3 regions of the Brevibacillus sp. NPDC003359 genome follow, and region 3 is predicted to be linked to each of the others. Evidence: riboswitches for the same ligand, from Rfam matches in the RefSeq annotation. Region 3 holds a riboswitch; each other region holds the start of a gene.
What was found. Region 3 has a riboswitch for S-adenosylmethionine ahead of metH (methionine synthase). Riboswitches for the same ligand answer to the same signal wherever they lie in the genome.

Region 1: another riboswitch for S-adenosylmethionine. It lies ahead of ACFYU8_RS08180 (aminotransferase class I/II-fold pyridoxal phosphate-dependent enzyme); the one in region 3 lies ahead of metH (methionine synthase).
Region 2: another riboswitch for S-adenosylmethionine. It lies ahead of metK (methionine adenosyltransferase); the one in region 3 lies ahead of metH (methionine synthase).

Annotation. Positions count from the first base shown of each region.
Region 1 is NZ_JBIAOR010000001.1:1,754,298-1,761,717, reverse strand. It holds gene ACFYU8_RS08210 (glutathione peroxidase) at 169-642, opposite strand; gene ACFYU8_RS08205 (YlaH-like family protein) at 874-1,200, shown strand; gene ACFYU8_RS08200 (hypothetical protein) at 1,211-1,486, shown strand; gene ACFYU8_RS08195 (hypothetical protein) at 1,675-3,114, shown strand; gene ACFYU8_RS08190 (DUF5665 domain-containing protein) at 3,124-3,465, opposite strand; gene ACFYU8_RS08185 (pyridoxamine 5'-phosphate oxidase family protein) at 3,603-4,061, shown strand; SAM riboswitch class I at 4,136-4,255, shown strand; gene ACFYU8_RS08180 (aminotransferase class I/II-fold pyridoxal phosphate-dependent enzyme) at 4,350-5,513, shown strand; gene ACFYU8_RS08175 (trans-sulfuration enzyme family protein) at 5,510-6,697, shown strand; gene ACFYU8_RS08170 (YhcN/YlaJ family sporulation lipoprotein) at 6,721-7,326, opposite strand.
Region 2 is NZ_JBIAOR010000005.1:81,310-88,729, forward strand. It holds gene ACFYU8_RS16120 (sensor histidine kinase) at 1-385, opposite strand, end outside; gene ACFYU8_RS16125 (polysaccharide deacetylase family protein) at 382-1,398, opposite strand; gene metK (methionine adenosyltransferase) at 1,550-2,755, opposite strand; SAM riboswitch class I at 2,890-2,991, opposite strand; gene ACFYU8_RS16135 (S8 family peptidase) at 3,053-5,629, opposite strand; gene ACFYU8_RS16140 (SLAP domain-containing protein) at 5,809-6,804, opposite strand; gene ACFYU8_RS16145 (SLAP domain-containing protein) at 6,846-7,420, opposite strand, start outside.
Region 3 is NZ_JBIAOR010000001.1:72,752-80,171, reverse strand. It holds gene ACFYU8_RS00200 (bifunctional homocysteine S-methyltransferase/methylenetetrahydrofolate reductase) at 1-1,374, opposite strand, end outside; gene metH (methionine synthase) at 1,409-4,855, opposite strand; SAM riboswitch class I at 4,972-5,073, opposite strand; gene ACFYU8_RS00190 (YjcZ family sporulation protein) at 5,287-5,394, shown strand; gene ACFYU8_RS00185 (YcdB/YcdC domain-containing protein) at 5,462-7,420, opposite strand, start outside.

The DNA of each region.
Region 1 (7,420 bases), 1.7 Mb from region 3:
TTAAAATGAGAAACGCCACTGTATCCTGTTAAGGGATGAAGTGGCGTTTTCGTTTTATTGATTGGTCATGTCGATGAGTTGAAGCGGGGATGAGCCCACTGACGCCAACGAAAAAAAGCTCCTGCTCAGCGATTGGGTGCGGGAGCTTTTGACTTTTCAAGGGAGTCCTTATAGGAGACTTTCAATATCTGAGACGAGCTCCTCGGGCTGTGTACGAGCACCGATGCGTTTTACGACATGACCATTTTTATCCACGAGGAATTTGGCGAAGTTCCACTCGATATCTTGATTTTCTTCGTTCGGGGCATGCTCCTTCAAGTACTGATACAACGGGTGAGTACCAGGACCATTGACATCAAGCTTCGCAAACAGTGGAAACGTCACGCCATAATTTCGATCGCAGAACGTTGCGATTTCTTCTTCTGTTCCTGGCTCTTGACCAGCGAACTGGTTGCAAGGGAAGCCAAGAACGACGAGACCCTTATCCTGATAGCGCTCATACAGCTCCTGTAGCCCTTTGTATTGAGGAGTAAGGCCGCATTGGCTAGCGACATTCACGATTAGCAGTACATGCCCTTTGAAGGCGGTTAATGTCTTCTCTTCACCGGAAATCGTTTTGACGGCAATATCATACAAGCTCATCTTATTCCCACCTTTTTCTACTGACGTATCCTCATCATAGCATGTACGGCGAAAATCATGCCAGCAACATGGAAAGGACTACCGTTTTTTGACACAGAATCCACCACCTGATAAAGTAAGAAAGATAGCGTTTTCCTAAGAAAAAAGGAGTGACTATTCGTTTCATTCCGCCTATGTAGTGGCATGTGAAGCGTTAGGAGTTTCACCGCTTGAAGACAGGAGAGATAACTGATGGACTGGATACAAATCGCATCAACTTATGTGCCAACTAATCCAGATCAGCTCACAGCATATGATAGCTTTCGCGTATGGGCTGATAAATATCGGGCTTGGATTTTGTTCGTGGAATTAATTATCGTCTATTATCTTGGCTTTGCTACCCGTATCCGTATGCCTATTTTGAAAAACGTGCTTCTGTACATTCTATTGTTTGCTGGAGCCCTCATTTTCGCTATTTTGGATGTGCAGCTTCCTGTGAAAAGTGCAATGTTCGTGGCGATTGCAATTCTCGTGATAGTGAAGGTACGGATCAAGCCGGAGCAAACGGGGCGAAAGTGAGGAGAACCGCGTGAAACGTGAAGATGCACTCTTTAATTGGCTCCAAATCCAAGTGGTTGCCGATGCGCGACCAGAAGACCGCTCTGCTTTGGATACAGCTGCTTTTTTCTTGCAATTGCTGAAAGAGGATCATCAAATCAGCGATATCGGCTATCGTCAGGAAGGCAGCTGGTACGTGCTATTTGGAAACGCTGATTCACAGTCTATGGAAGTGCGATACCCGGCGGAATCAGTCGAAGCTTTACTGGTCGCGATTGAGAGTGAACCCAAGTACAATTGTAATTAACGGGACAAAGACTCCCCCACTTGCCGAAATGGTTCGGAAGGTGGGTGGAGTTTTTTTGTATCAAGGGCTTGTCATAGGTAATAAGCCGCGGTTTCTTGGATGATGCAACTTTTGAAAAAGATTTCCCGTCAATATTCATGCCCCATACAAACACGGGGATTTTGACAGACTAGAAGGGGGAACTACCATTGAAAAAGTACATGACGAAGCCCGTATTAGCCGTGGTGACAGCTGCAGGTATTATTGGGTGCTTGACGCCGATTTTTGCCGATGCAAGCTCGATTGCTAGTCCAAGTGCCACAAAGGTAGTCATGAATGACGAGGGGAAGCAAGTCACACGCTACAATCTGAAAGAGCTTGCCCAAAATGATCCAACCACGTTGAATATGCTCTTGAAAAATCAAGCGGATCACTTGTACATCATTGTAGAAGAGATTAACTTGAATACGAAGCTGCAAACCTTTATGGAAGAAAACAAGGCGGAGTGGGAGCGTATTTACAACGAGTACTACAGCGATATTTGGCTGGAAGTGCGCTTGACAGACAATGATGAAGAAATCGTGAGTGTAAATGCCAAGACTGAAAATAACAAAGTGTACATAAAGGGGATTGTGACTTCGAATGTCACCAAGGTGGTTGTGAAAAAGCCGAATTCCGACATCATTGAAGTCGTTCCAACTAAGGAGCACTCTTTTACGGTCAGCTTTGAAGCTCCTGATGCATCCTATGAACCGTATGTAACCGTGAGTGCCTATGAAGGCAGTAAGTTGGTAGATAGCGAAAAGGTAAAGATTGTTCCGAAAGCAGAAGAAGATAAGGAAATGATCATCCATACGATGTCTGTTTTGGATGCGAAGAAAAAGGAATTAAAAGTTAAAGGAATTGTCAAGCAGGGGGCAGACAAAGTAACTGTCACCTATAATGGTGTGAAAAAAGAGGCAAACGTGAAGAAGCTGTGGGATGGCGTAGGCAGCTTTACGGTTTCAGTAAAGGACGTACAAGCAGCGAAAGATCAAAAAGCCTTGATCGAGGTTTACGAGAATGGCAAGAAGGTTGATTCCGAGTCCGTTCAGGTAGAAATCGTGAACGCTCCTGACAAGGATCAAGCTACCGCATATGCCATCAAGGCGACTGCTGTAAACAATCCTGCAGCCAAGTCCATTCAGGTGAAGGGGACAGTAAGCGGCTGGAATAAAAAGGACGATACTAAATTGTTTGTAATCGCTCCTGACGGGAAGAAAAAAGAAATTGAACCGAATGACAAAGGTGAGTTTTCTTTGACATTGTCTTACAAGAATCACTCCTTTAGCGCCAAATCGATTCAATTTGCCTTGTATGAAAACGATAAGCTGGTCAAGAAAGCTGACGTCGCATTAAGCACAAAAGTTATTGTCGAGCCTGTGAAGAAAACAGATGACGATGATGATGACAAAAAGAAAAAAGAAAAAGAAAAAGGGAAGCAGAAAGATAAAGATAAAGATAAAGATAAAGATAAAGATAAAGATAAAGATAAAGATAAAGATAAAGATAAGCATCCCAACGGCAACGCGTATGGATATTGGAAAAAACATGGCAACCACGATGATGATCATGACGACGATGACAACGATCAAGGAGACAGAGACTAGTCTCTATCGTTAAGGCCGCTGCTTGTAAGTCTCGACGTACTCCACCAATTGTCTGATGTAATCCCCCAGAATGGGGATCGAAAGAAATTGCGTCAAGAGGGAGCCGAGGAAAGCTAAAACGATAGCAGTACCAATCGTCAACCCCAGACCCCGGGCAAGACCTGCGAGGAAATTGATCCAGAGCAGCTTGCGCGGGGCTGTGTAATTTTGAATCACATCTGCTAATCGGATATCCTCCAGGAACATCGCAATTTTATGCATCCGCTCATTTACCTTTCGAACTTCCTGAAGCTCTTCAAGAACTTGATCTATTTGTTGCATGAGGCGATCTGTAGGTGACAAGCTGTCCATCCCCTTCCACAATTCGGTATCGTTACTACCAGTCTAGGGAAAAAGACAACCAGAATCAAGGTGAAGAGGAAAGGTTTGCCTATCGGCTATGCGAAGAGTACAATGAACGTACAAAACGTTTGTTAGGAGGCTTTGAAATGGCTGAAACTGTTTCCCAATCTCTTTCCGAAGATTTATACAAGCTCTTGCAAAAGGAGCGTTTTGTTACCTTGGGCACAGTAGACCATGAGTCAGGGGCACCATCGCTCAGCTCCTTGTCCTGGACGTATGCTGTCACCGCCGATACGATTCGTTTTGCCGTGGATAACCGCTCACGTATTTTGGCTAATATTGCAAAGGAACCACAAGTTGTCCTGCATTTGATCGGTGCTGGCTCCTCTTTTGCCATTAATGGTCGTGCTACCGTCAAAACAGACCGACTGGAGGGTGTTCCACTCAAGCTAGCCATGGCGGAAATCAAAATTGAGGCCGTTCGTGATATTATGTTTTACGGTTCCCGTATTTCCGTAGAACCTCAATATGAAAAGACATATGATAAAAACGCGGCAGCGAAGTTGGACAATCAAGTTATGACTGCCTTAAAAGATGCAAACTAACGGGTGGAAATAAATTGTTGACAAGAATCCTGCCGATCCTTTAGTATTAGGGTCAATCAAATTGAATAGCAATCTTCTTATCCAGAGCGGCGGAGGGACTGGCCCGATGATGCCCGGCAACCAATCACCTGTATTTTAACAGGGAGATAATGGTGCTAATTCCTGCAGAGTTATCAAACTCTGAAAGATGAGAAGGATTTGCTTACGGTGACGTAAACAAAGCCTTCTTTCAGAGGAAAGGGGGCTTTTTTGATGCCCTCGAACACTATTGGAGGGAGAGAAACAGATATGAAATTAGAAACGAAGTTGATTCAGGCGGGAGTAGGCAGAGACGAAAAAACAGGGGCGGTGAGCTTTCCTGTTTACTATGCAACGGCTTATCGCCATCCTGCCTTGGGCCAGAGCACTGGATATGATTATACACGTACAGCCAATCCTACTCGCACTATCCTGGAGGAGACCATCACTGAAGCGGAATCAGGAGATGCAGGTTTCGCTTGCGCTTCAGGAATGGCTGCTGTTCATACCGTCATGGGCTTGTTTTCCCAAGGGGATCATCTAATCGTTTCACTCGATCTGTACGGAGGAACCTATCGCTTGTTCGAGCAAGTGCTCTCTCGCTATGGTCTTACGTTTTCGTATGTGGATTTGCGTGACATTGGTGCACTCAAAAATGCGATTCGCCCAGATACAAAGGCCATCTTCGTCGAGACACCAACCAATCCGCTCATGCAGATTACCGATATTCGAGCAGTAACGAAATTGGCGAAACAACACGGGCTCCTTACGATTGTAGATAACACATTCTTAACCCCGTATTGTCAACGCCCACTAGAGCTTGGTGCAGATATCGTCTTACATAGTGCAACCAAGTATTTGGCAGGACATAACGATGTGCTGGCTGGACTCATCGTAACAAAAGGGGAAGAGTTGTCGGAAAAAATCCGGTTTTTGCACAATTCAATCGGTGCTGTACTTGGACCACAAGATTGCTGGCTTCTCGTTCGCGGGATGAAAACATTGGCATTGCGCATGGAGCGTCATCAATCCAATGCCTTGATTGTAGCGGAAGGGCTGCGTGAGCATCCGGCAGTGGCGGAGGTATTTTATCCAGGTCTGCCAGAGCATCCGGGGCATGAGATACAGGTGAATCAAGCGACTGGGCATAGTGGGATGGTATCGTTCCGTGTACGCGATGTAGAGCAGGTGGGATTGTTCCTGCAAAATCTGCAAATCGTGTCCTTTGCGGAAAGTCTGGGTGGTGTCGAGTCATTGTGTACGTATCCGGCGACGCAGACTCACGCCGATATCCCGCAAGAAGTCAGAGTGCATGTCGGTGTTTGTGATCGATTGTTGCGACTGTCGGTTGGCATCGAGCATCCAGATGATGTCGTAGCCGATTTGTTTCAGGCATTGAATGCTAGTTTGGTCGTAGGGGGGAGTGTACGATGAATTTTGCAACCAAGATCCTCCACGGTTCGACTTGCATTGACCCGTTCACAGGTGCGTCGTCGGTTCCCATTTATCAGGCTTCTACGTTTCATCAGGCTGATATCGATCAGCCAGGTTCTTTCGATTATGCCAGATCAGGCAATCCGACGAGGCAGGCTCTAGAGGAAGCCATTGCGTCGCTGGAGGGAGGTGCACGGGGTTTTGCATTCTCATCTGGCATGGCTGCTATTTCCAGCGTGTTCATGCTGTTTTCAGCCGGAGACCATGTGGTAGTGGCGGAAGATGTATACGGAGGTACGTTTCGGTTTTTGACCAAGGTATTGTCGAGAATGGGCATCTCCGTTACATTCGTGGATGCGACAGAGACAGAAGCTGTTCGTGCAGCTATTACACCGGCGACGAAAGGCGTTTACCTAGAGACCCCTTCCAATCCCACCTTGAAGGTGACAGATATTGCTGCGGTTTCTCGTATCGCGAAGGAGCATGGCTTGCTCGTCATTGTCGATAATACGTTCCTAACCCCGTATTACCAGCGTCCATTGGAACTTGGAGCAGATGTGGTCATTCATAGCGCGACGAAGTTTATCGGAGGTCATAGCGACGTCGTGGCAGGTCTTGCCGTGACGAGAGAGGCTGCGTTAGGGGAGCAGCTCTACTTTATCCAGAATGGCATGGGAGCGATTTTGGGTGTGCAGGACTGCTGGCTCGTGATGCGTGGGCTCAAAACATTGAAAGCCCGTCTGGATGTGAGCACGAAGACAGCCGCGAGCTTGGCTGACTGGTTGTCTACGCATCCACAAGTAAGCCGAGTCTACTATACGGGACTGGCGGATCACCCCGGTCACCTGATTCAGACAGAACAAGCGAGTGGTCATGGGGCTGTTCTTTCCTTTGATGTAGGGAGCCGCGAGCGAGCGAAAGCGTTATTTGATCGCGTAAAATTGCCGATTGTGGCCGTTAGCCTCGGGGCAGTGGAAACGATTCTTTCGTACCCAGCTACGATGTCTCATGCAGCGATGCCTGCTGAGGAAAGAGCTGCAAGAGGAATTACGGATGGTTTGATCAGGTTGTCAGCTGGTTTAGAGGATTTCGATGACTTGGTGGCAGATTTGAAGCAAGCATTGGATTATTTGCCTTCTGAAGCATTAGTCAATAAAGAAAAAGAGGTATTCTCCCGGGCTTAAATCCGGGGAATACCTCTTTTCTTTTAAGGTGTTCCTGTACGATTTGCGTTGATTTTGTTTTGTCCTTGCGGCTCTTTGTGCATGCGTTTTTCTTTTACTTGAGAAGGTGTTTCTTCACGAGGCTGCACGCTACGCGGCAGCTGCGGCATAATCCGACCTACGATATCCGCTAACTCTTCCGTAATGCCGGCAACAGGATGACCGCGACGAATATCATCTCTCATCTCCCGTAACCGCTGTACGACGGCAGGGTCTGCGGTTACGACAGCGTTCGCTCCTTGAGGATCTTCTTTCAGTGCTTCCGCAACCGTATACTTAATGACGCCGACTTCTGGGCGATCCAGATTCGGATCAACTGTAATACCGACTGCGGCATATTTGCCCAAGACTACAGCAGTCGCGCTGTGTACCCTTTTCACACGTGTTGCCAGTTGGACCAGACGATCAGCGGTGGCTTGAGAAGATTGATTATAAGCAGGCTTAGGAACTGTTTGCTGAACGCGTTGAGTATGAGTGGCATGCTTGGGCTGTTTTGCGGCCTGATTCGCCGGCGGATTATTGCCCGACATGCATGCTGTAAGCAACAAGCTAAAACCGAGGCAGCAGATCATGATCCGTTTCACAGGCATTCTCCCTTTCCCAGTATTGCCTTCCTTCGTGAGGAGGGCAGGGTTACAAGTATTTTGTTCTGGGCTGCCCATTTTCATTCTGTCAATGGGTCGT
Region 2 (7,420 bases), on a different contig from region 3:
CTTCCAAGGTACGCAGTTGACGCTCCAAATCATTTCTTCTGCGCTTCAAATTATTTTCTCGCTCGCGGTAAATGGACAGTTCTACCTGGATACGGCTCGCCTCTTCATAAGCAACCCGGATATCTTCCTCCGTGTACATATGAAAATTACGACTGACCAATACGAGCTTGTTGCGCGATTTGCGATACGCGAGTTCGAGCGCATCGACTTTTTGAATCACTTTGGAAATTTCTTGCCGAAGCTCATGTAAATCAAACTTCAACGAGTTGCCATGCTGTCTGGCGTTTTCAGCTATATCAAATATTTGGGTTTTACTCGTTTCTACAGTTTCAATCGTTCGCTTGATCACCCCGTCCAGCACGCTGATGTCTATCGCTTTGTTCATGATTGCTCTCCTTCAAACTCATTTTTAGCTTTCGTGAACAACTGTTGGAGGTGCTCTTCTTCTACATCTCGCAGTCCCATGTCATTGCGTGGAATGGCAAACGGATCTGTTCCTTGTTTTACGAATCCACGATTGGATGTAAATACATAGCGGTAGCCAGCTTGACGAGCTGTCTCCAGTACGATTGGACTTGTGAAGCCAAACGGCAACGAGATAGCCTCGACCTCTTGTTTCATCCATTCGCTTAAACCGACGCGAGATATACTGAAATCCACATAGAGGCGGTCCTTGTACTCTTTCTCGTCCTCTAAACGCTGCAAGTCCTTCAAATAGACCGGAGCTGTCTCTGGGCCAAGATCGCCCCACTCATTTCGTTCTTCCTCTTCATGCAGACTATACGTGTGGGACCCGATCGTAACCAGTCCCGTATGAATCATTTCGTTAACCTGTTGACGCGTAAGTGGTGGCGTCATATTCTCCCGTTTTCGGTCAGCTACATCTCTTAAGCGCCCCGCAATCGCGAAGTTCACCGAAGGGTAGCCGTATGTACGTAAGATCGGAAATGCTTCTGTGTAGTAACTCTCATACCCATCGTCAAACGTAATCAAAACAGCATTCTCAGTCGGTAAGGTACCCGTCTCCATAAATCGAAGGAACTCCTCCAACGAAATCGGATTCAGGTCGTTATCATGCAAAAATTTCATATGTCGGGCAAATTGATCAGGAGCTATGACATACCGCTGATTCGATTGATCCGTGACATGATGGTATGTCAAAACCACAACCTGATTGTTATACCACTTTTTCGTTTGAACCGCTGCTTCTTCAGTTGGTGTGACGTTTGGCTCAGCATTTTTTGTCTCACTTATGCTTATAGACGTATCTACTTGGGGAAAAGGTTGCACTTCTTGTTTATTCTTTTTTTCCAGAAAAGATTCGCCTAACAACCCAATAGCCACTGCAAAAAACAAAAAAGTAAGAAACACGATCAGGAAGAGCCTTCTGTTCGGCAAAAAAACCCCTCCTCTACTTCCTCACTAGGAGATTCGACACAGTCCTACAAATTCCTGTGCAACAATTGACCCAATAATTGGATGACTTTGCTCCTAAAATGAAAAAGAGCCCAGTAGCAACACCAGGCTCTTTTTATGTCATTCATGAATATTACAGTTGAGCAGCCTCTTGCTTCAGAATTTCTGCCTTGTCTGTTTGCTCCCAAGGAACATTCAGGTCATTGCGTCCGAAGTGGCCATATGCAGCTGTTTGTTTGTAGATAGGACGACGCAGGTCAAGCTGCTTGATGATACCAGCTGGACGCAGGTCAAAGTGTTCGCGAACCAATTGCACCAGAGCTTCTTCGGAAATGGTACCAGTACCGAATGTATCTACTGCGATGGAAACTGGTTGTGCTACACCAATAGCGTAAGCAACTTGCACTTCGCATTTGTCTGCGAGGCCAGCAGCCACGATGTTTTTCGCTACATAACGAGCTGCGTAAGCACCGGAACGGTCAACTTTAGTTGGATCTTTACCGGAGAACGCACCGCCGCCATGACGAGCATAACCGCCGTAAGTATCTACGATGATTTTGCGGCCAGTCAAGCCAGCATCCCCTTGTGGTCCGCCAATTACGAAACGGCCAGTTGGGTTGATGAAGTATTTAGTCTCAGCGTCCAACAATTCAGCTGGAACAACTGGTTTGATTACGTGTTCAACCAGATCTTGCTTGATTTGCTCCAAAGTCGTTTCAGGAGCGTGTTGGGTAGAAATAACGATCGTGTCGATACGAACTGGTTTGTCGCCATCGTACTCAACGGTCACTTGTGTTTTTCCGTCAGGACGGAGGTAAGCAAGTGTTCCGTTTTTACGTACTTCAGTCAGACGACGAGCCAATTGGTGAGACATGCTGATCGGAAGTGGCATCAGCTCAGGTGTTTCATTGCAAGCAAAACCAAACATCAAACCTTGGTCACCAGCACCAATTGCTTCGATCTCAGCGTCAGTCATTTTGCCTTCGCGTGCTTCCAATGCTTGGTCTACACCAAGTGCAATGTCAGCGGACTGCTCGCCAATTGCAGTAATAACACCGCAAGTGTCAGCGTCAAAACCGAATTTCGCACGGTCATAACCGATTTCACGAATGGTTTCACGAACGAGCTTTTGGATGTCCACATACGTGTTTGTAGTGATTTCACCTGCTACGAGAACCAAACCAGTAGTTACGGAAGTTTCGCAAGCTACGCGAGCGTTTGGATCTTTGGACAGGATCGCATCCAAAATGGAGTCAGAAATTTGGTCACAAATTTTATCCGGATGTCCTTCGGTTACAGATTCGGATGTAAACAGACGACGACCTTTTTGCAAAGCCATGAGAAAATACCTCCTTTGACCTCATACAAATAGTGTGGTAGCCGAGTTAGGATTTTATCTACGTAAACGCAAATAAAAAACCTTTTCCATCTTTTTAGGAGGAAAAGGTTTGAGCGTTTTTTGCTTCCTTCATCCTCTTATCGGCCAGAACAGATGTCCGTTCTGCTGGTTAGCACCGCTCAAGATCGGTTGCCGAGCTTCATAGGGCCAGTCCCTCCGCCTGCTCTGGATAAGAGTATCCATTACGGTTAATAGAATAATTGTTTTTTTCAGAGATGTCAATAGGAAAAATTTTACTTATAGTTGGTAAGATTTAGAAATTACGACAACAACCTCGGCGCGAGTTGCCCTTCCGTTCGGTTTAAAGGAAGAACCGTACCCACTTAGCCAATTTCTAGATGTCAAAGCCTCAATGGCCGGAGAAGCCCAATGGCTTGTCGGCACATCCTGATAATTCGTGGTACCGCGGTTATACAGCAAAACATTACGTGCCCGCGCGATCATTACCGCCATCTCTGCACGCGATATCGGCTGATCCGGCTTCATTTCATTCTTCGGGTACCCTTTCAAAATACCTAATTGATAGGCTACACCTAGATTGTTATACGCCCAGTGCCTTTTTGGCATATCCCGGAAGGTCGTTTTTCCTGTATAGGTAGTCGCTACCTTGGAACCGGTCGCACGCATCGATTTAAGCAGCATCGTCGCAAACTCTGCTCGGGTCACAGCCTGATTGGGCTTGAACGTCGCGTCATTGAACCCATTTACGATACCATGAGAATTCAGTCTGACGATCTCCGAGCGCGCCCAGTGATCCGAAATATCGCGATAGCCCGCTATCAATTTCTGTTGCGTCACCGTGAGTCGGTACGATTCATATTTGAACGCAGTACCGCTATTGAGGCGCACATAATATTTTCCTGGTTGCAAACGCAAACCGATAATATCGTTTCCTCGGTTAGACAGCTCCGCTACCTCATTCGTCGAAGCAATTGCATAGTTCATGTTTCGATCGCTATAGAGCGCGAAACGAAAACCGCTATCGACAGGAATGTACGGCGCTCGGAACGTCACATACGATTCACTATTCACAGTAAATTGGAACCAGTCGGAATCAGTAGCCGTTGGCATTGTGCCTGACATCACTGTCCCACCGCTTAGCGGAGACGCTTGTTGATAGGTGTCATTCGGCTCATTAAAATCTTTTTTTACGGGCGTGTATCCCAGATCCAGCTGATATTCGCCATTCACCGCATTGCGATTGTACTCACTCACACGAATGTAATACTTGCCCGGCGAAACTTCTTTTTTGACACGCTCTGTCGGATTGTCTTTCGTTCCATTATCGTAGTTAGGGTCCCAGACAACCGTATTTTTCCCAGGCTCTTGTTTACCAATACCCAGCAACAGATCGACACGCTTGTTATCAGGGCTAACAGAGACATCCAAATGTCCGTATTCACGAACATAGTAGGAGAACCAATCCTGATCCCCTTCATCGTGAAAATTACCTGTTACACTGATTTGGTTACCTACGAGCGGCCTTGCCGTCTCTTGTGTATCGTTCGGTTCGTTACGGTCCGGATTGATGGTAAACTTGCTCGTCAACAGGTAGGTAAACGCATTGTTGACCCCTCCGTTACGCATTAAGCGGATATTCATAGTTCCCGCCTTGACAGGGACTGTAAATGTATCCCCATTCCCGAAGTACTGCGTAATCGGCGGACGATTCTCTGGGTAAAAGGTAGCTGCCATCGCTGAAGAAATACCGGAAGTCACTGACGCTGTAAAGCTGACCTTCCCATCGTAAGGGATGTCCATCTTCAACCAGTCTATCGTGTCTTTTGGCCCTAAATTCCCACGTATCTGTGACTCGATCGGAAACGCTTTGGCTGAATACGTCTGATTATTCGGCTCTAAAAAGTCGTATGATAGAGCCGATCGAACGGCCTTGTCGACATTTAGCAAACCGTAGCCCGTTTTCCGGTCCCATCCCTTTTCCCCCAAATCAGTAGCTGTTTGATAAAGCAATTGCCTCACATCTAATGGGCTGAGTTTGGGATAACGGGCGAGTATGAGCGCTGCTGCGCCAGCTACTTGAGGCGCTGCTGCTGAAGTTCCGCTAAAAGAACCGTATTTTCCCCCGAGCTTGGTCGTATAGACATTGAAACCAGGCGCTACCAGGTTCAGCTCAGGCCCTGTATTGCTCTGGTAAATCACTTCATTGTTACCCCTTACAGCGCCTACAGCAATCACCGTGGGATATGCTGCTGGATATGCTACACGGCTGCTCTCATTGCCACTTGCGGCAATAAGAACAGCTCCGCTTCTTTCCGCTCGTTGAACAGCACTCGCCAATTCCTTGGAGTAGGCCATACTGCTGAGAGACATCATGATGACTTTGGCACCACGATCCAAAGCAGTATTGATACCCTTAGCAAGAGTCTGCACCGTAGTATCTCCATTTTTGGCCAAGACTTTAATCGGCAAAATCTTGGCATTCCACAAGACACCGGATACACCAATACTGTTATTCCCGCTAGCAGCCAGTACACCAGTTACTTCTGTTCCATGTCCGTTATCGTCCTGGGCAGACCTCCCGGGATTCACAAGATTCACACCAGGCAGAAGGTTGTCCTTCAAATCAGGATGCTTGTAATCGGCACCGGAGTCCAGCACTGCGATGATAATCTGTTCATTACTATTTACGACTGACCAAGCTTGATGAGCTCTAATCTGACTCAAATGAAGCTGGTTACTTAAATAGTAGTCATTCGATGCAGGTGGTGCTGCAGCATAGATCGTTTGGTTGTTTGCCATCACTAGCGCGACACTTAACGCAGTCGCTACTGACATGTTCACTGATTTTTTCATGCAAAACAGTCCTTCCTTCTCTCCCCTGCACAATAAGCAGTCTAAAAGGAATTCAGGTATTTATCTTCTCGTCCTAGCATAGCGGATGAAAAGGCAGACACGCAACCCTGATCACCCAATATTTGGAATGTTATAACAGTACAAAACCCTTTTCACCATGGGCAAAAAGGGTTTTCTCCTTACTGTAACAAACCTTTATTGTCTTCCACTTCAGGTGCTACCTGAGCTTTTTCTTTTTTTCTTTGCTGTGCTTTCGGAATAAAAGCAGTCAGTTCCGCCAGATTTACCTCTTCCTTTTTGATGGAGGAGAACGGAATATCAAATGCCCATACACGATGGCTGTTTGCTTCTACCTTCATGTTTTCCAAGGTAAAGTGTACACGCGCTACTGAATCGCCATCCTTATCATGAACGATAATCGGCACTTCAGTAAACTCCAGACGTTTTCCCAGACCGTTACGGAAAACAACGATGACTTTCAGGCCGTTATCTTCACCCGGCTTGATATCGAGGACTTGCAAGTCTACTTCGCCCTCTGCAATCGGAGCTTTCTCTGCAGCCTGCTGCAAATATTGCTTGGACTCATCTGCACTCAGACCCAAATTATAATTTTGATTCTCTTCTACTTCGTTCTTTTTCGGCTTGATATAGCTCAGCTTCAGAGGAACCTCTTTTTCAGGAATACGGTCGAACTCATCCCAGCGGAACATGAATTCCATCGGACGGCTGGACATTTCCATCACTGGACCAGATGTGATCAGATCAAAAGTCTTTCTTGCGACTTCCTCTCCATCCTCCGTCACCAAAGACAGTGGAAGCTTTTGAAACAAAATACTGCGATCAGTCGCATTGCGAACGTAGGTCAGAACCAAGTAACCATCATTCGTAACCTGTGTAAAGAAAGGAATGATACCTACCTCGTTACGAACAACCGGAGGCATTTCATCATGCGCGTATTGCAAGAGTTCATGCTCAGCTTCGTCCAATTGATCATCCCACGGACCGTTCAGCACCAAAAACAATTCCTTCGATTCCACACGGTTCGCAGATTGCTGCGGATTCTCCAATCCGGATACACCCAAATAAAACTCTTTATGAAGATTCTCATGAATATCTTCGCGTACTTGCTCCAAGCTCTCCTTGGAACCAAACCAATTTTCCAATAACCAACTCATAAGTTAACCTCCTCTTTCCCACACCTCAAAAGTATTACGTTCTATTCTACCTCAAGCGTCCATCTTTTCAGGTCGGCATCAGGCTTTTTCACTAAATTTGGCGGGAATACAATCAGCCACGGACGGCTGTAACCCGGCTTCACATTAATACTACTTGCGTCCAGCACACCTGTTGCTACCAGATCACCATTTGCATCAGCAATCGTCAGCTTGAGTTCATCTGGACGGTAATCATGTGCCATCCCATTGCGGAAGAGCATCGCTGCTACCAAATGTCCTTCCTTTGTCATTCCGATATCAAAACCAGTAACCTGTACCGTATTAATCGGAATCAATGGCAAGGACTGCGTCAACGCTTCCAGACGATCCTTTTGGCGATCGGTCATGCGCTTTTCCATTTCTGGATCGAGCTCCAGATTACGAGGCCACACATGCGAATTTCTACCAGCCTTCATAACCACTTTCCAACGGTTAAAGGTGAAATTATCATGCAGATAGCTCTCTTCCGGGAACAATACCTCCCACGGACGGCTGGTATGCGGCGGAATTGCGTCCATATCTGACAAATCCACCTTGATCCGTGCAAACGCGTTATCATCGAGATAAATCGCTAATC
Region 3 (7,420 bases):
AACACCTTCGTTCAACTGCTTCACCATGCGAATCAGATCAAACGAGGTCACATCAAATACCGAGCTGGAACCTGGCAAGTCGCCAAAGCGCGAAGGATCGCCAGTAATCACCAATATTTGGTCGATCCCCAAAGCATGCAGCCCCATTAAATGCGATTGCTGCCCAATCAGATTGCGGTCCCGGCAAGCAATGTGCAAGAGCGGATCAATTCCGTGCCTGCCCTTCATGAGTGCCCCGAGAGCCATGTTGCTCATCCGCACTGTCGCTAGCGAGTTATCCGCCAACGTAATGGCGTCTGCTCCTGCTTTGTGCAGCTCGCAGCAACCGTGGAGAAACTGGTCTGCATCCAGATCACGCGGCGGATCAAACTCGACAATGATCGTCGTTGCTGTTTTTACGCGCTCGACAATGCTCGGTTTCTCCCTCTCCCTCGTGTTCTGCACAGATATCGAAGGACGATCTCCAGCTACGATGGTCGGGTTCACACGCGCTTGCGGCTCAAGTGACTCAAGTGCATCCGCAATCGCCTTCACGTGTGCGGGTGTGGTTCCGCAGCATCCGCCAATTAACCGTACCCCCTGCTCACGCAAGCGAAGCGCACTCTGTCCAAAATATTCAGGTGATGATTTAAAAGCGTATTCTCCGTCCGTCATTCCCAGACGCCCCGCATTCGGGAATACGGATAACAGTGCATCTTCTGGAATCACTGTATTTTCAAACGAGCGAAGTAATTCAGCCGGACCAAGGCGGCAGTTTAATCCGATCACGTCAACGCCTGCGGCTTTCAGCTCGGAGAAAGCGTCTGTCAACGCGTAGCCATCACGTGTGCGCCCTACTTCCAATGTGGCTAACTGCGCGATTACAGGTACATCTGTGAGCGGACGGATTACTTCAATCGCCAGGAGCAGCTCTTCCAAGTCCAGGAACGTCTCCAGAATCAGTCCATCTACCCCCGCATGCAGCAGCGCAATAGCCTGTTCCTCATACTGGTCACGGTATTCATCCAAAACCTTTTTCTTCACCCGTCCAGCCAATATCGATCCGATGCTCCCAGCTACATACGCGTCATCCTGTGCAGCTTCCCGTGCAATGGCGACTGCGAGTCGGTTAATCCGCGCTACCTTATGCTCCAAACCGTAACGACTCAACGCATCTCGGTTGGCAGAATACGTATTTGTCTCTAAGAAACGTGCACCGGCCTGATAGTAAGACGTATGTACGTCATGCACCAAACGCGGGTTGGACAAACACAGTTCCTCAAAGCTGACGCCAACCGGGACGCCCAGCCCGTGCAGCTGGGTCGCCATCGCTCCATCTCCGACTAGCAGGTGATCTTTCAAATAGGCTCGTAAATCTTTCTTGCTCGTCGTCAACTCAATCCCTTCTCTCCTATATTTCATTTATCATCTAGACTTCGAAAATAGATGGACCTGCATTGAAATACCTCGCTTCGGGGTGAGCAAATACCATCGCCGATACGGAAGCTTCTGGCTCCATCATGAAGCCCTCTGTCAACTGAACACCGATATCCTCTGGACGCAACAGACGGAACAACTGCGCCTGATCCTCCAGGTTCGGGCAAGCAGGGTAACCGAAAGATACACGAATGCCCTGATATCTGGCACCGAAGCGCTCGAGCATCGTCATCTCAACCGGGTCCGGTATGCCCCACACGTCGCGCATGACGTGGTGAATTCGCTCAGCAAATGCCTCAGCCAACTCCAATGCCAAGGCTTGGAGGACATGAGAGCGCAAGTAGTCACCACGCTCTTTTAGCTCCGTAGATTTTTCGCGAATCCCTCCCCCAGCCGTTACGGTTAGGAATCCGACATAATCCATTTCCTTGCTCTCCACTGGTCGCAGGAAGTCGGACAGGCAGAGATGAGGTTCTTCCAGCTGACGCGGGAACGAAAAGCGCTCGATCAGCTTGCTGTGATCTTTTGGATCATAGACCAAAATATCGTTGCCCTCTGACTGGGCCGGGAAGAACTGATACACACCGTGTGTCGTAATGGTTCCTTTTTCCTTCGCTTCATTTATTAGCTCTTCCACAATGCCGTACAGTTCCAGTACCTTCTCGTCGCCTGCCTCTATCAATCTATCTACATTTCCGCGAACACCGAGGTGCTTTCCGAGGAGCATCCGCAGGTTCAAATACGGCTGCAGGTGGCTGATCGGGTATTGTCGCAGGACATGGCGATCACAATCTGGCGGCAGATGGATCGGAACGGTTCTGCTGATGGCTGAGCGAGCTGGCACAGGTGCTTTTTTCTCCTCGACAACAGGCTGAGCCGTTGCGACTGCTTCTTGCAGATGCTGCTGTTCCTCTACCAAGCGATCACGTTCTGCCGGGTTTTGCAGACGATTCACGAGATCTAAACCATCCATGGCATCTTTTGCGTATAAAACAATTCCGCGGTATTCCGGTGCGATCCGGTTCGATGTGAACTTGCGCGTCAACGCTGCACCGCCAACCATCATCGGAACATCGATGCCTGCAACACGCAGGTCTTGTGCAGTAATAACCATTTGCTGCGCGGATTTTACCAATAGTCCAGACAGACCGATGGCATCCGGCTTTTCTTCTCTGCATGCGGCAATCAGTTGCTCTGGTGGTACCTTGATCCCCAGGTTAACGACATTGTAGCCGTTGTTTGACAAAATAATTTCCACGAGGTTTTTTCCGATGTCGTGCACATCGCCTTTGACGGTCGCTAGCAAGATTTTGCCTTTCGCGGCAGCATCGTTTTTTTCCATGAATGGCTCCAGAAACGATACGGATGCCTTCATGACTTCCGCGCTCTGCAATACTTCTGCCACGATCAGCTGGTTGCCGTTGAACAGGCGACCTACCTCTTCCATCCCAGCCATCAACGGACCGTTGATGATCTCGAGTGGTGTGTATTTATCCAAAGCCAGCTTCAGGTCTTCCACCAGACCATCCTTGGAGCCTTCGACTACATAACGGGACAAGCGCTCTTCGAGAGTTAGCGAGGAGACTTCCACACTGACTTCCTTTTTCTTTTGGCGATAAAATTCGGTGAAGGCTGCCAATGTCTCATCCGTTGTTTCGAATAGAAGGGCTTCTGCCAGCTTTCTCTCGTCTTCTGGAATCGAAGCGTAGCGCTCCAGCTTTTCCGTGTTGACGATGGCGTAATCAAGCCCTGCGAGAGTCGTGTGGTACAAGAAGACCGCATTCAGCACTTCCCTACCCGCAGCAGGCAAACCGAAGGACACATTGCTCACACCTAAAATCGTCTTACACGCTGGCAAGGCTTGTTTAATCAAGCGAATTCCTTCTACGGTCTCTTTTGCAGAGCCGATGTATTGTTCATCCCCAGTCCCTACTGGAAAGACGAGTGGGTCGAAAATAATATCCTGTGGCTTCACGCCGTATTGGTTGACGAGAATGTCGTACGAGCGCTGGGCGACCTCTAGCTTCTTCTCGCGAGTGACAGCCATCCCCGCTTCCTCGATCGTTCCGACGACAACGGCGGCACCGAATTTGTGAATAAGCGGCACAACCTCCTCAAAACGCTCCAACCCGTCTTCCAGGTTGATCGAGTTGAGAATGGCCTTCCCTTGCGAATAGCGAAGTCCCAGCTCCATGACTTTGGCATCTGTCGAGTCGATCATGAGGGGTGCTTTTACTTTTTTCACGATGAACTGTAGGAATTTTTCCATATCTTCGTATTCATCACGATCAGGGTCAGCCAAGCATATATCGATGACATGTGCGCCGCGCTTCACTTGGGCCCGGGCAATATCAGATGCTTCTTCATAGTGACCAGCTGCAATCAGATCACGGAACTTTTTGGAGCCGATGACATTGGTCCGCTCGCCTACTAGCAGAGGACGATTGTCATCTTCGACGTAAACGACTTCAATCCCGGAGACCGCACTCAGCGGTTCTACATCTTCACCGCGCGGCTTGCAGTCTTTCAACGCTTCTGCCATCGCTTGAATATGGTCAGGTGTTGTTCCACAGCAACCGCCAGCGACGTTGATCCAGCCCTGTTCAGCGAAGGCCCGTATTTTCGAGGCCAGTCCTTGTGGCGTTTCATGGTAATGGCCGTTCTCGTCGGGCAAGCCTGCGTTCGGATAACAGCTGACTGCACATTGGGCAATTCCTGACAACGTCCGTAGGTGATCACGCATGAACTCTGGACCTGTCGCACAGTTCAGACCAATGGAGACTGGCTTTATATGCTCCAAGGAGATGTAAAACGCCTCAATGTTTTGGCCCGCCAGCGTCGTGCCCATCGGCTCAATCGTACCTGACAACATCACTGGGAGCTCCTGTCCAAGCTCTGCAAAAGCTTTGCGAATCCCGATTCCGCCAGCCTTGACGTTCAACGTATCTTGCGAGGTTTCCAAAAGAAGAACATCGGAGCCGCCGAGAATCAGACCTTTTGCCTGACGATAATACGCCTCGACCAGTTCTTCGAAAGTGACGCCACCTGTCAACGCAAGGGTTTTAGTCGTAGGTCCCATTGCCCCTGCTACAAAACGCGGCCACTCCTCTGTGGAATAGGCATCCACCGCTTCTCTGGCCAAGCGGGCTGCCGCTATATTAATCTCAAGATCTTTCTCGGCCACATCGTACTCGGCCAAAACGATGGAAGCAGCACCAAACGTATTGGTCTCGACAATGTCTGCGCCCGCCTCCAAATATTTCTCGTGAATCGAACGGATCACATCTGGTCTGGTCAAGTTCAGTAGTTCATTGCAGCCATCATAGGCCTCACCACCGAAATCATCAGCAGTCAGATTCGCCTGTTGAAGCATGGTGCCCATTGCACCATCCAGAATCAGAATTTTCCGGGAAAGCTGTTCGCGAAAAGTTGGTTTCATTGACGTGCCCCTTTTCTCCCTTGCATCGGCTTATTCTTTATAGTTGGGTAAATAAAAAAATCCTCTTCTTTGAAAGAAGAGGATTTGTCAGCAGAGACGAAAACGCCTGAGACCTCCCCTTATCTTTCAAAGCACGTAGCTTTGCTGGAATTGGCACCGGATTTTTACCGGTTGCCGAGGCTTCATCAGGCCAGTCCCTCTGCCTCTCTGGATAAGAGTCGTACACTTGTCATTTAGTTGTTTTGCGAAATGTCTTGAATGTTTGCAAGTATCTTAACACCCCCTTTGTCTCCCCGTCAATTGTGAATTGTCTATTTTTTACTGAGCCTCTTCTCTTTCGCGCCCATTTTTGCCTAAGCTGGGCATCCGCCCAGTCCAATAACGGCATTCGTGTATAGACTGGAGTATAACGGAAAGGAGGGGAAACAAAGATGAGTACATCATTCTGCGGAAGCGGATTCTTCGGTGAATGCTTCGCAATCGTGCTCGTGCTGTTTATCCTGTTGGTAATTATCGGGTGTTCGTGTGACGAATGTTAGATAAGTGTTTAAAAAAGGCTATCCCAAATGCCATCAGAAATGGCTGCGGGATAGCCTTTTTTTCTTGTTAATCGGCGATGATTTTGCCTGTCACTGCATCAAGGGCCATAAATTTGTTCGCAAGCTTTTCCTCACTCCACGGCACATACGCCAGCTTTGGTTGAGGTAATTTTTGCCCATCCACATCTTTCATCAAATAGACCAGCTTCAAAGGCATGACGCGTAAATACTCCTCAACAGCCTTGTCTTTCGAGATGATCTTGTCGGATGCTGGAAGCTCCACCAACTCGTGCGTCTCTCTGTAGTTATCAAACTTTGTCACTTTGCCCGTAGACGGATCGACCGTTACCGAATAAGCCGCTTTTTGCTCGCGATCCTGTACAGGAATGCCATCCTTGCTCATGAAAAATCTGAATTCCCATTCGCCCGTTGACACAGGATTCGCTTCGCCTGGCTGTATAACTTGTGCCAATTGCACTTCTTTTACACCTGGATCGACGTATTTATGCAGAAAGGCGAATGCAGCCTCTTCCGCTTGCTGGCGTTTGACTGTCACTGCTGTATCGGAACGCGGTGTTCCCAGCCCGACGACACTGCCTGTTTCTGCTATAACTTCTACGTCGATATACTTGTCATTTTTATCATACCAGACGTATTCCTTGCGTCCATCGCGCTCACGTACACTCTCTCTGTAGGTCAAGCCTTCTACCTGTACGCCGAACTCCGCTTGCAGCAGTGCTTTTGCCTCATCCTTGGAGCGAACCTTGACGTATTCTTTCGGAGATTCGATCGGATGTGCTTTCTTCGTATTCAGCTGATCATAGGCAAGCCCGTTATCTCCCGTTCCATACACAATCTTGCCACTGGTCGCGTCGATATGCCACTCCGTACCATCTTCACGTCCTCTTTGCATGAAGGAAACAGCTGGCGTGTACTCCAGAATGGGCTGCCACTTCTCTCCTTGTTTTGATTCTGGCCGTATTCTCGGATTCTGCACGTATCGAAGCTTCATATGCTCACTCAGCTCTTGGATGGCGACTTCTTCAGAAACCGCTGTTGACACATCTGGGTACTGCGAAGGGTCGAATGTATCGGGCTCCTTCCTGAAAAAGCGAAGGAGATCAGATTCATCTGTTGTCATGCGTATCTGATCCGATAGCACTGGCAGTCCGTTATGATAACGCTGGTACACACCTGGCTTGCTCTCATCCTCTAAACGATAGTTCTCGCTATCAGCCCCGAGCAGCTTGTTCAGGAACTGTCGCTCTTGCTCCACAGCTTTTGCTCCTTTTGCTTGCTTCCAGCTCGGCTCTTCCTTTTCATCCTTCTCCTCGATTGAATAGGATTCCAAGGCTTGGCCATTGCCAACTATCTGAAGGGAAGCCTGATGTCCCTCCTTATTCACGTTTCCGACCGCTATTGACATGCCATCGCGGCTCTTCTCTTTATCAAAAAGAAGAAGCGAAGGATTCAAATCGGGCATGGCATCTGTCAGCTTGGTGAAAAAAGCTTGTTCGCTCTTGTTCAATCGCCCGAAAAACGAGACTTGCTCTTTCGAATTGATTCGTACAGATAGGATGTCGTAAGGAACAGGCTTGCCATTTTCCATTCGTTGATAGCTCACGCTCAGCCATATGCTTTCTTCCCTAAACTCATTCACATAGGTCTCAGTGCCCAGATGCTGATAGGACTTGCTCTCTTCCCCCAAGAAACTTTGTAGAAATGCGTTCGCTACACTCTCGGCAGTTTTGGCTGCTGGCATTTTTACGGACGTCTCGTCCCAATTCTCTGGGTAATCTGGCCTTTCTCCATTGATCATAAAGCTCTCAATTTTTCCAGTCTGGATATCATAAGCGACACTGGCACGTACATTGTTTCCTTCCATTAAGGTTATATCACTGATCCCATGGCTCGTGCTATCCACTCTTATTGTTGTCTTGCTTATGGCTGGGATCGCCTTTTTCAACGGCAAAATAGCCTCTTCCGGCGACACCTTTACGCTGTTCTGCTTTGCCTCTGTATTCTT